Regions from separate parts of the Bacillus jepli genome, predicted to be linked through region 2. Evidence: a T-box and tRNA genes for the amino acid it is inferred to sense, from the RefSeq annotation. Region 2 holds a T-box; the other holds one or more tRNA genes.
The links. The T-box of region 2 lies ahead of serS (serine--tRNA ligase). A T-box ahead of a tRNA ligase gene usually reads a tRNA of that ligase, here a tRNA-Ser.

Region 1: it has a tRNA-Ser gene. The T-box ahead of serS (serine--tRNA ligase) is inferred to sense a tRNA for this amino acid. The anticodon was not compared.

What each region holds. Positions count from the first base shown of each region.
Region 1 is NZ_JBDFMO010000001.1:2,297,024-2,302,982, reverse strand. Features, by position in the region: gene ABC371_RS11840 (penicillin acylase family protein) at 1-1,712, opposite strand, end outside; gene ABC371_RS11835 (TIGR00266 family protein) at 1,905-2,699, shown strand; gene ABC371_RS11830 (hypothetical protein) at 2,752-2,928, shown strand; tRNA gene ABC371_RS11825 (tRNA-Glu) at 3,017-3,088, opposite strand; tRNA gene ABC371_RS11820 (tRNA-Ser) at 3,112-3,202, opposite strand; tRNA gene ABC371_RS11815 (tRNA-Asn) at 3,208-3,282, opposite strand; tRNA gene ABC371_RS11810 (tRNA-Ile) at 3,292-3,368, opposite strand; tRNA gene ABC371_RS11805 (tRNA-Gly) at 3,382-3,455, opposite strand; tRNA gene ABC371_RS11800 (tRNA-His) at 3,465-3,540, opposite strand; tRNA gene ABC371_RS11795 (tRNA-Phe) at 3,566-3,638, opposite strand; tRNA gene ABC371_RS11790 (tRNA-Asp) at 3,647-3,722, opposite strand; tRNA gene ABC371_RS11785 (tRNA-Met) at 3,815-3,891, opposite strand; tRNA gene ABC371_RS11780 (tRNA-Ser) at 3,937-4,029, opposite strand; tRNA gene ABC371_RS11775 (tRNA-Ile) at 4,049-4,125, opposite strand; tRNA gene ABC371_RS11770 (tRNA-Met) at 4,145-4,221, opposite strand; tRNA gene ABC371_RS11765 (tRNA-Ala) at 4,254-4,329, opposite strand; tRNA gene ABC371_RS11760 (tRNA-Pro) at 4,341-4,417, opposite strand; tRNA gene ABC371_RS11755 (tRNA-Arg) at 4,423-4,499, opposite strand; tRNA gene ABC371_RS11750 (tRNA-Leu) at 4,513-4,601, opposite strand; tRNA gene ABC371_RS11745 (tRNA-Gly) at 4,616-4,690, opposite strand; tRNA gene ABC371_RS11740 (tRNA-Leu) at 4,695-4,775, opposite strand; tRNA gene ABC371_RS11735 (tRNA-Lys) at 4,789-4,864, opposite strand; tRNA gene ABC371_RS11730 (tRNA-Thr) at 4,870-4,945, opposite strand; tRNA gene ABC371_RS11725 (tRNA-Val) at 5,108-5,183, opposite strand; rRNA gene rrf (5S ribosomal RNA) at 5,194-5,309, opposite strand; rRNA gene ABC371_RS11715 (23S ribosomal RNA) at 5,415-5,959, opposite strand, start outside.
Region 2 is NZ_JBDFMO010000001.1:1,044,429-1,050,387, forward strand. Features, by position in the region: gene serS (serine--tRNA ligase) at 14-1,297, opposite strand; T-box leader at 1,458-1,675, opposite strand; gene pdxT (pyridoxal 5'-phosphate synthase glutaminase subunit PdxT) at 1,714-2,304, opposite strand; gene pdxS (pyridoxal 5'-phosphate synthase lyase subunit PdxS) at 2,323-3,207, opposite strand; gene ABC371_RS05440 (D-alanyl-D-alanine carboxypeptidase family protein) at 3,429-4,778, opposite strand; gene guaB (IMP dehydrogenase) at 4,914-5,959, opposite strand, start outside.

The DNA of each region.
Region 1 (5,959 bases), 1.3 Mb from region 2:
CTGTTTGATACTACATCTATTAAAAACGGAACAAATTCTTCAGCTTGCAGATTATGTTGATCAAATTGGAGTTTAAGCATATCATCTGCCGTTAACACTTTCTTACTTGACAATACATCTTGAATTCGTTGCTGTCGATATGGCTGAGCCCACGTATTCGTTATATGGTAAGGATATTCATCCGGCGCAATTTTATTATTTGCGGTAGAGATAAAACCTTCCTCCGGGTTCACGATGGTAGGGAGTTCATCCCAAGGAATATATCCCTCCCACTCGTATTCATCTGTCCATCCTGGTACAGCAACAGAACTATCTCCTTTTTTTCGGATTGGGATCAACCCATTTGCTCGATAAGCGATCGTTCCATCTGTTGCTGCAAAAACAAAGTTTTGAGCAGGTGTATGAAAATATGTAAGTGCTTCTTTAAATTCAGCCCAATTTTTCGCCTTGTCAAACATCAGCACCGCCTCTAGTTCAGTCGAAGCATCAAGTGCAGTCCATTTTAATGCTAAAGCTGTTTCCTCCTTGTGATCATGGGTAAATTCAGAAATGATTGGACCATGTCTAGTAACCTGAACTTGATATGGGATAGTATCCCCATCCTTTACCTTTATTGGCTCCTCAATAATAATGGCATCTTCCCATTTCCCCATATACTCAAATTGATTAGGATTATCCGGATTTCTCCTTTCAATATATAAATCCTGGACATCAGGTCCCACGTTAGTAACTCCCCAAGCAACATGTTCATTACGACCTAATATGATTCCTGGGACACCGGCAAATATCACACCACTAACGTTCACTTCATCACTTTGCAAATGCGTTTCATACCAAATTGATGGTGTAGCTAATGCTAGATGTGGATCATCAGCTAGTATAGGCATCCCTGATTCTGATTTCTCACCACTTACAACCCAGTTATTACTCCCATTAAACTCATTTGGAAAGGGAGCAGTTGCTATACTTTTTGAAATATCAATAGGATGATCCTTCATCGCTTGAATAACAGTTGCACCATCTTCAGGGTAAGTCGGGAATAATTCTAGTAATTTTTCTTCGGATACATTCTGTGCCATATAATAGCGAAATGCCTGCCCTTTATAATGTCCCCCTAAATCGTATGCCATGTATTTTCCAATGGTAAGAGAATCAGTGGGACTCCATTCAGTCGGTTCATATCCTGCCAATGTAAATTCGACAGGCAATGTATTCTTTTCCTTTGCTTCCAATATAAAAGCATTTACGCCATCTGCATAAGATTGGAGAACAGACTTAGCTTCCTCTGAATATCCTTCATATGATATTTTTGCAGCCCTTCTTAGACCAAGAGTTCTAAAATACTTATCTTGATCAACAAGAGAAGAACCTATTACTTCACTTAACTCTCCTGAAGCCTGCCTTCGGCTTAAATCCATCTGAAATAAACGATCCTGCGCCGTAACGTACCCTTGAGCGAAATACAAATCATGATTATTTTTTGCTACAATATGTGGGACCCCATTTTGATCGCGGAATACCTCTACCTCATCGGTTAATCCTGCAATCGAAACATTTCCCTCAAGCGTAGGTAAACTTTTTCTTAAAAATAAATAGCCTACTATAATGCTTGTAATCAGAAGGAGTATGATAACGATTCCTGTTAATAAAACAACTCTCGAACGCTTCTTTCTTGGCCATAACCGTCTTTTTATAATGACTTCAGAACTCATATAATCCCCCATCACTTAATTATTTTGAGAAAATTCTAAATATATTATAGTATTCCTATTTAAATTTGTCATGGATATCCTCAACTAGAATTAACATTTTTTTCATACTTCATTTACAGTTTTAAAGGATAATACTAGTAAACGACGAATTACTTCTTTGTATATATTTTTGAGAAAGAAAGGAAGAATCGGATGAACGCACATGAGATCGAGTATAAACTTTATGGAGACGATATGCAGTTTGTTGAAATCGAATTAGACCCAAGTGAAAGTGTCATTGCCGAAGCCGGTGCCATGATGATGATGGAAGATGGCATTTCGATGGAAACAATATTTGGTGACGGATCAGGAGCTGCAGGTGGAGGTCTTTTTGGAAAACTATTAGGAGCTGGTAAAAGGGTACTTACAGGAGAAAGTCTCTTTATGACCGTCTTTACAAATAACAATATGGGGAAAAAACATGTTTCCTTTGCTGCACCCTATCCCGGAAAAATCATTCCTGTTGATTTAAGCATGCTAGGTGGCAAAGTAGTTTGTCAAAAGGATGCCTTTTTATGTGCGGCAAAAGGAGTTTCAGTTGGCATTGATTTTCAACGAAAGTTAGGAACTGGCTTCTTTGGTGGAGAGGGATTCATCATGCAAAAATTAGAAGGAGATGGTCTAGCATTTTTACATGCAGGTGGTACCATACATAAAAAAGAACTTCAACCTGGGGAAATCCTAAGAGTCGATACAGGCTGCCTAGTAGGATTGACGAGGGATGTCGATTATAGCATTGAGTATGTAGGAAAAATTAAAACCGCTTTTTTTGGTGGTGAAGGTCTATTCTATGCTACTGTTAGAGGCCCTGGTACGGTATGGATACAATCACTACCATTTAGCCGCCTTGCAGACCGAATTTTTGCGAGTGCACCTAGAAATGGTGGAAGCACAGGTGAAGGGAGTATTTTAGGAGGACTTGGTAATTTTCTAAATGGGGATGATTAATAAAAGAATAATTAAAGGAAGAACTGGGAGGATAATAAATGGAGGTGTAGAGATGAGACGAAAAAAAGAAGTTGAAGATTTCAATGGTGAAGCTCCATTATTTGATGCGCCAGACGATAAAATTCTTGCTTTTGATATGTTTCGTGGAGTATCCCCTGGGATCTTTTCCGATGTGGACTTAGATAACCCTGCTCAAAAAATCGAAGAGGATATTATGCCCAAAGATTAGTACACCTGGCAACAGGTGTTTTTTTATAGGCTAAAGAAGAACTCTATAAAAAATAAAAAACGCCATGAGAAATTCTCATAACGCTTGATGACCCGTACGGGATTCGAACCCGTGTTACCGCCGTGAAAGGGCGGTGTCTTAACCGCTTGACCAACGGGCCAGATTGTATATTTAAAATCGTCATGGCGGAGAAGGAGGGATTTGAACCCTCGCGCCGCTTACGCGACCTACACCCTTAGCAGGGGCGCCTCTTCAGCCACTTGAGTACTTCCCCAAAAATGGCTCCGCAGGTAGGATTCGAACCTACGACCGATCGGTTAACAGCCGATAGCTCTACCACTGAGCTACTGCGGAATAACAATATGGTGGGCCTAAATGGACTCGAACCATCGACCTCACGCTTATCAGGCGTGCGCTCTAACCAGCTGAGCTATAGGCCCATTAAGGTAAAATTGGAGCGGGTGATGAGAATCGAACTCACGACATCAGCTTGGAAGGCTGAGGTTTTACCATTAAACTACACCCGCATTCATATATGGGGCGGCTGATGGGAATCGAACCCACGAATGTCGGAACCACAATCCGATGCGTTAACCACTTCGCCACAGCCGCCATTAATTTTTTAAAAATAATAAGGTGGCTCAGGACGGAATCGAACCGCCGACACAAGGATTTTCAGTCCTTTGCTCTACCGACTGAGCTACTGAGCCACTACATATGGCGGTCCCGACCGGGATCGAACCGGCGATCTCCTGCGTGACAGGCAGGCATGTTAACCGCTACACCACGGGACCATTTATTAAATATTTAATCTTTTATTTTCAAGACAAATATTATCTTACTATATCTTTTGAATCTAGTCAACAACTTTTTTTAGTTGTTTTTTTGGTTGCGGGGGCAGGATTTGAACCTACGACCTTCGGGTTATGAGCCCGACGAGCTACCAGACTGCTCCACCCCGCGATAATAGAAATCATATAAAATTAAACTATTCTTAAATAATAAATATGGCGGAGGAAGAGGGATTCGAACCCCCGCGGGCTTTAACACCCCTGTCGGTTTTCAAGACCGATCCCTTCAGCCGGACTTGGGTATTCCTCCACATATAAGAAGTTGTAGATGGTGGACCTTGTAGGACTCGAACCTACGACCGGACGGTTATGAGCCGTCTGCTCTAACCAGCTGAGCTAAAGGTCCGTAATGCTTTTAAATTTAATGGTAGCGGCGGAGGGGATCGAACCCCCGACCTCACGGGTATGAACCGTACGCTCTAGCCAGCTGAGCTACACCGCCATAAATCATATAATTATATTTTTTAAAATCATTGGTGGAGCCTAGCGGGATCGAACCGCTGACCTCCTGCGTGCAAAGCAGGCGCTCTCCCAGCTGAGCTAAGGCCCCGATTTTTTAAATGGTCGGGAAGACAGGATTCGAACCTGCGACCCCTTGGTCCCAAACCAAGTGCTCTACCAAGCTGAGCTACTTCCCGTAATATGGCGCGCCCGAAAGGAGTCGAACCCATAACCTTCTGATCCGTAGTCAGACGCTCTATCCAATTGAGCTACGGGCGCATTATTCATTAAGTGGTGCCGAGGACCGGAATCGAACCGGTACGGTAGTCACCTACCGCAGGATTTTAAGTCCTGTGCGTCTGCCAGTTCCGCCACCCCGGCATTGTAAATTTCTTTGGAGCGGAAGACGGGATTCGAACCCGCGACCCCCACCTTGGCAAGGTGGTGTTCTACCACTGAACTACTTCCGCATAATGCGGGTGAAGGGACTCGAACCCCCACGTCAAAGACACTAGATCCTAAGTCTAGCGCGTCTGCCAATTCCGCCACACCCGCAAAACTATTTAAATGGTGAGCCATGAAGGACTCGAACCTTCGACCCTCTGATTAAAAGTCAGATGCTCTACCGACTGAGCTAATGGCTCGTAAGTGGTGCCGGCGATAGGAGTCGAACCCACGACCTACTGATTACAAGTCAGTTGCTCTACCAACTGAGCTACACCGGCATTATTAAGATCTCAAACCACTCTGGATTTGATTGTGATAAGTCGTCCTAATCTCAGATAGCTTATTCAAGAAGCAGCTCGATTAGTACGCTGAAGTAATTTCAAGAAACTTATTCGGTCGTGCTCTACCAACTGAGCTACACCGGCAAAATTTTAAATTAATGGTGGAGGATGACGGGATCGAACCGCCGACCCCCTGCTTGTAAGGCAGGTGCTCTCCCAGCTGAGCTAATCCTCCATCTTCTCCAACCTAGCGACGTCCTACTCTCACAGGGACAAAGTCCCAACTACCATCGGCGCTGAGAAGCTTAACTTCCGTGTTCGGTATGGGAACGGGTGTGACCTTCTCGCTATCGTCACTAGATAAGGTAAAGACAAGATATATTATACTATCTTCAGAATAAATTTCAAGAAGAAATTTTCATTCCTTCAAAACTAGATAACGTTTCTACATTCATTAGAAGAGATTTTGGTTAAGTCCTCGATCGATTAGTATCAGTCAGCTGCACATGTCACCATGCTTCCACCTCTGACCTATCAACCTCGTCATCTTCGAGGGATCTTACTAGTTTAACACTATGGGAAATCTCATCTTGAGGGGGGCTTCATGCTTAGATGCTTTCAGCACTTATCCCTTCCACACATAGCTACCCAGCTATGCCCTTGGCAGGACAACTGGTACACCAGCGGTGTGTCCATCCCGGTCCTCTCGTACTAAGGACAGCTCCTCTCAAATTTCCTACGCCCACGACGGATAGGGACCGAACTGTCTCACGACGTTCTGAACCCAGCTCGCGTACCGCTTTAATGGGCGAACAGCCCAACCCTTGGGACCGACTACAGCCCCAGGATGCGATGAGCCGACATCGAGGTGCCAAACCTCCCCGTCGATGTGGACTCTTGGGGGAGATAAGCCTGTTATCCCCGGGGTAGCTTTTATCCGTTGAGCGATGGCCCTTCCATGCGGAACCACCGGATCACTAAGCCCGACTTTCGTCCCTGCTCGACTTGTAG
Region 2 (5,959 bases):
GCCCATTCCTTTATTACTTCTTCGGACCGATTACTTCCTTATTCCCCATATATGGGCGTAATACCTCAGGAATAATCACCGTGCCGTCTTCCTGTTGGTAATTTTCTAAAATCGCAGCCACAGTTCGACCAATTGCAAGTCCAGAACCATTTAATGTGTGAACATGTTCTGGCTTAGAATCTCTGTCACGACGGAAACGAATATTTGCACGTCTTGCTTGGAAAGCTTCAAAGTTACTACAAGAAGAAATTTCACGATATGTTTCATAGCTTGGAATCCATACTTCAATGTCATATTTCTTCGCGGCAGTGAATCCTAGATCAGCACTACACATGCTTAAAACTCGATATGGAAGACCTAGTAGTTGAAGTACTTTTTCAGCATTTGCTGTTAGGCTCTCTAGTTCCGCGTAAGAATCTTCCGGCTTAACAAACTTTACTAACTCTACTTTATTAAATTGATGTTGACGAATCAAGCCTCTTGTATCTCTTCCAGCAGAACCAGCTTCAGACCGGAAACAAGCACTAAATGCTGCATACTTAATTGGTAGTTCATCGCCACTTAAGATTTCATCGCGGTGAAGATTCGTAACAGGAACCTCTGCAGTTGGAATTAAAAAATAGTCTTCACTTTCAATGAGGAATGCATCCTCTTCAAACTTAGGAAGCTGTCCTGTTCCAGTCATACTTGCACGGTTCACTAAATAAGGAGGAATGACTTCCTCATACCCATGTTCCTCCACATGAAGGTCTAACATAAAGTTAAATAAGGCTCTTTCTAATCTAGCCCCTAGCCCCTTATAAAATACAAAACGGCTTCCAGTGACCTTTCCAGCACGTTCGAAATCTAGTATTTGTAGTTGATCGGCAATTTCCCAGTGTGGCTTTGGTTCAAAACCAAATTCAGGAAGTTCACCCCACTTGCGAATTTCTACGTTATCATCCTCAGATTCACCAATTGGTACACTTTTGTGAGGTATGTTTGGAATAGATAACATGAGATGTTCTAATTGTTCCTCAACACCTCGTAATTCCGTATCCAATTCCTTAATTTGATCACCAACCTCACGCATTTCCAAAATAAGAGCGTCAGCATCCTTTTTCTCTCTTTTTAAAACGGCAATTTGGCCAGACACTTCATTCCTACGACCTTTTAACTCTTCAGTTTTCGCAATAAGCTCACGGCGTGTCTTGTCCAATTCTTCAAAACGACCAAGATCCGTTAAATCCTCACCACGAAACTGAAGTCTTTCTTTTACCTCATTAAAATGGCTTCGTAAATATTTAATATCCAACATCACTAAAACCTCCTAAAATCTATGTAGTATACAAATAAAACCTTCCTCTCGACTGTATAAAACAAGAGTTTTGAGATAGCACAGATTCGGAGAACCAAGCTAACAAAGAACTCGCCGCTTATCGACAGTCAAAAGGCAAATAAAAAACTCCCGCCCCTAAAAAAGGGACGAGAGTTAACCCGCGTTACCACCCTAGTTGAGGATACAAGTATCCCCCTCTTGAAAAAGATAACGGATTTACCGAAAATACCTACTGGAAAACTTACGGTTCAGTATTTCACTCAAGGATGGATTCACAAGCTTTTTTCATCAGTTCACACCAGCCACCGACTCTCTTAAGAAAAAAAGCAAGTTACTATTTCCTATCATAGATTTATCATTTATTATTATCTTCAGTTTTACCACGTTTTGATTGTTTATACAAGGTTTTTTGCTTTTGATTCTTCGACCATTTTTACAAAATACGCAGTAAAACGATGATCATCTGTTAATTCTGGATGGAAGGAACAGCCTAAAAATTGACCTTCACGCGCTGCCACAATTCTACCATCATGTTTTGCCAGGACCTCAACGTTTTCTCCCGCTTCTACAATATGTGGTGCACGAATAAACACACCTACAAAATCGTCTGCGATTCCAGGTATCATCAACTCCGCTTCGAAGCTCTCACGTTGACGACCAAATGAATTTCGCTCAACCGCCACATCCATTAAACCAAGATGCGGTTCTTTATAATCAACAAGCTTCTTTGCTAGAAGGATTAACCCTGCACATGTGCCAAACATTGGTTTTCCTTGTGCTGCAAATGCACGTAGAGGTTCCATAAAATGATATTTATCAATTAAACGACGCATAGTTGTGCTTTCCCCACCAGGGATAATAAGTCCGTCAATTTCTTCAAGTTGTTCTACCTTTTTTACAATTACTGCTTCTGCCCCAGAGGCTTCTATTGAACGTACATGCTCTCTAACAGCACCCTGAAGTCCCAATACTCCAATTTTAACCACGACTGAACACCTTCTATCTTACCAGCCTCGTTCTTGCATGCGTTGGTCTGGTAATAATGATGAAATTTCAATACCCTTCATGGCATTTCCTAAACCTTTTGATAGATGGGCAATTAATTCGTAATCTTGATAATGTGTAGTTGCTTCAACAATTGCGCGAGCAAATTTAGCAGGATTGTCTGATTTAAAAATACCAGAACCTACAAACACACCATCAGCACCAAGTTGCATCATTAACGCAGCGTCTGCTGGAGTCGCAACACCACCTGCTGCAAAGTTAACAACTGGTAGACGACCTTCTTGTTTGATTTGAAGTAATAATTCAAATGGCGCCCCTAAATTTTTCGCTTCTGTCATCAATTCATCTTCGCTCATGCCAACAACTTTGCGAATTTGAGCATTTACTTTTCTCATATGACGTACAGCTTCAACGATATTACCTGTTCCAGGCTCACCTTTTGTGCGAAGCATAGATGCGCCTTCCGCAATACGGCGAGTTGCTTCACCTAAATCACGGCATCCACATACAAACGGAACAGTGAAATCACGTTTATTTAAATGGAATTCCTCATCCGCTGGAGTTAATACTTCACTCTCATCAATATAGTCAACACCCATAGCCTCTAGTACCCTTGCTTCTACTATATGACCAATACGAGCTTTTGCCATAACAGGAATAGTAACAGCACCCATTACTTGCTCAACTATTGTTGGGTCAGCCATTCTAGCAACTCCACCTGCTGCACGAATATCAGCTGGAACACGCTCTAATGCCATTACTGCTACTGCGCCGGCTTCTTCAGCTATTCTAGCCTGCTCTGCATTCACAACGTCCATAATAACGCCGCCTTTTTGCATTTCAGCCATTCCTCGTTTTACTCGATCTGTACCTGTATTTGCCACTACGATTCCCCCTATATGATGTTTAATTAGATTAGCTTATTTATACGCTTTATCATATCATATTTTGATAAATAATATATAAATGCCTATTAAAAAAATCTTAAGATTATTCTAACGCAGTTTTAATATATTTCCTAGTAAATATACCAAAATAGTATACATTGGAAGAAATTGAAAAAACCTCCCTCTATAAATAGAAGGAGGATAGTATTGATTAATGCTTAAAACCAGCCTTTTACGGTATTCGCTACACTTGACCAAATATCACCAAAGAAGCCGCCGATTCCTCTCATCATGAGAACAAACCAATTTGTCTTCTCCACGCCTGTGTCAGTTACAAGTGCTACCTGTAATTTATCACCACCGCCTGGTGTGATATACCCTAAATCATCACCATCATAGGAAACAGCCATATGACCGACTTTGGTTCCCTCTTTAAATGGTGCTGTTACCTCTTTGTCTTTTGAAAGTACCTTTTTATCAAAAACATATTTTGCTTTAAATGCTGACTTATCTACACCCTTTGGAACAATAAGTTTCACAGGTGCTTCAGTTGAAATTTCTACTTCTTTTTCTTTTCCTTTAACAACCTTTAGATCTTTATGGCCCTTTAATTGGTAGCCTTCAGGGTAAACTTCAATTTGCTCAAAATTATTAAAACCGTAATCTAACAACTTACTTGTTTCTTTGAAACGTTCAGGTTCACTTGTAGCACCCATCACAACGGAAATTAATCTTTTCCCATTTCGCTCAGCTGTTCCAGTGAAACAATAACCAGCTGCAGGTGTAGTACCAGTTTTTAATCCATCCATTCCTTCATAATGGAATTGAGCTAGATATGGAGAAACACTTGGATCATGTTTTAACATCCAATTCCAGTTGTCTAGTTTTTCACCATAAAAATCAAGTTGTGGGATACTAGAAATATCCAATACATGTGGATAATCACGAATTAATGAATAGGCTAATAATGCTACAGATCTTGCAGAAAGCATATTATCTCCATCTGGACTTGTTCCTTCGGGATAATTATCACCTAGCATAGAATTAGATAACCCTGTACTATTTACAAACTCATAGTCAGGAAGACCTAATTCTTCTGCCTTTTTATTCATTAGCTTTACAAATTCACCCTCAGTACCAGCTAGTAGTTCCGCTAGTGTAATAGTAGTTGCGTTATCTGAATAGATCGCCATTGCTTTATAAAGCTCTTCAACCGTATAATCGTGATTTAGTCGTAAGCCAACACCTGAAAAGTTATTATTCGCAGATATATCATAGGCATACTGACTAATTTGAGTCGTTTGATCCCATGAAAGTCTACCTTCATCAATAGCTTCCAATACTAGATATTCAGTCATCATTTTAACCATACTTGCAATTGGTGCTGCCTGATCTGCATTTTTTTCATATAGGATCTTACCTGTATTTGCATCTATCAATATTGCATTTTTTACATTTATATCAAGAGCAGGAGCCGCCTTTGCCGGAGGTACTTGCCCTACAATAAGCGATAGCAAAAAGACTGCTATAAAACTTAAAATCAATCTTTTTTGTGTTTGTTTTTTCACGTTTTAAACCTCCACTTTCGTATTACGCACAAAAATCATTTTAACACATCGGCTTCAAAAAAAATAGACAGAGTACATGACTCTATCTACCTTAATATAAAAATCCTACCAATGGATTATTTTGTCGAATTTAGCTTATAGTGTTGAATAGTTTGGTGCTTCTTTTGTAATCTGAACATCGTGCGGATGACTCTCACGTAATCCTGCACCTGTCATTTTAATAAATTGAGCCTTTTCTCTTAGCTCTTCTAGATTCTTTGTACCGCAGTACCCCATACCTGAACGAATACCACCAATTAATTGATAAATCGTATCTGTAAGAGGACCTTTGTATGGAAGACGTCCTTCAATTCCTTCAGGAACAAATTTCTTCGCATCCTCCTGGAAGTAACGGTCCTTACTGCCTTTTTCCATTGCAGCAACTGAACCCATACCGCGATATACCTTAAAGCGACGACCTTGGAAAATCTCTGTTTCACCTGGGCTTTCGGATACACCTGCAAGTAAGCTACCAAGCATGACTACATGTCCTCCAGCAGCTAATGCCTTTACGATGTCACCAGAAAATTTAATACCGCCATCCGCAATAATTGAAACACCATGTTTTCTTGCTTCTGTTGCACAATCATAAATAGCTGTAATCTGTGGAACACCAACACCTGCAACAACACGTGTTGTACAAATAGAACCTGGTCCAATACCAACCTTTACAACACTAGCACCAGCCTCAATTAGAGCTCGGGTTGCTTCAGCAGTTGCCACATTACCAGCAATTATATTTAAGTCTGGATACTGGTTTCGAATTTTTCTTACTGTTTCAAGAACACCTGCTGAGTGACCATGTGCTGTATCAACAACAATTGCATCAACTCCAGCTTCTACAAGCTTTGCAACACGAGGCGCCGTATCTTTTGATACACCAACAGCTGCTCCTACTAATAAACGTCCCTGTGCATCCTTTGCAGAATTAGGAAACTCAATTACTTTTTCAATATCCTTAATCGTAATAAGTCCTTTTAATACACCACTCTCATCAACAAGTGGAAGTTTTTCAATTTTATACTTTTGTAAAATCTTTTCTGCCTGTTCTAAAGTCGTACCAACAGGGGCAGTCACGAGATTTTCCTTTGTCATGACATCAGAAATTAGAATGGAATAATCTTGAATAAAACGAAGGTCAC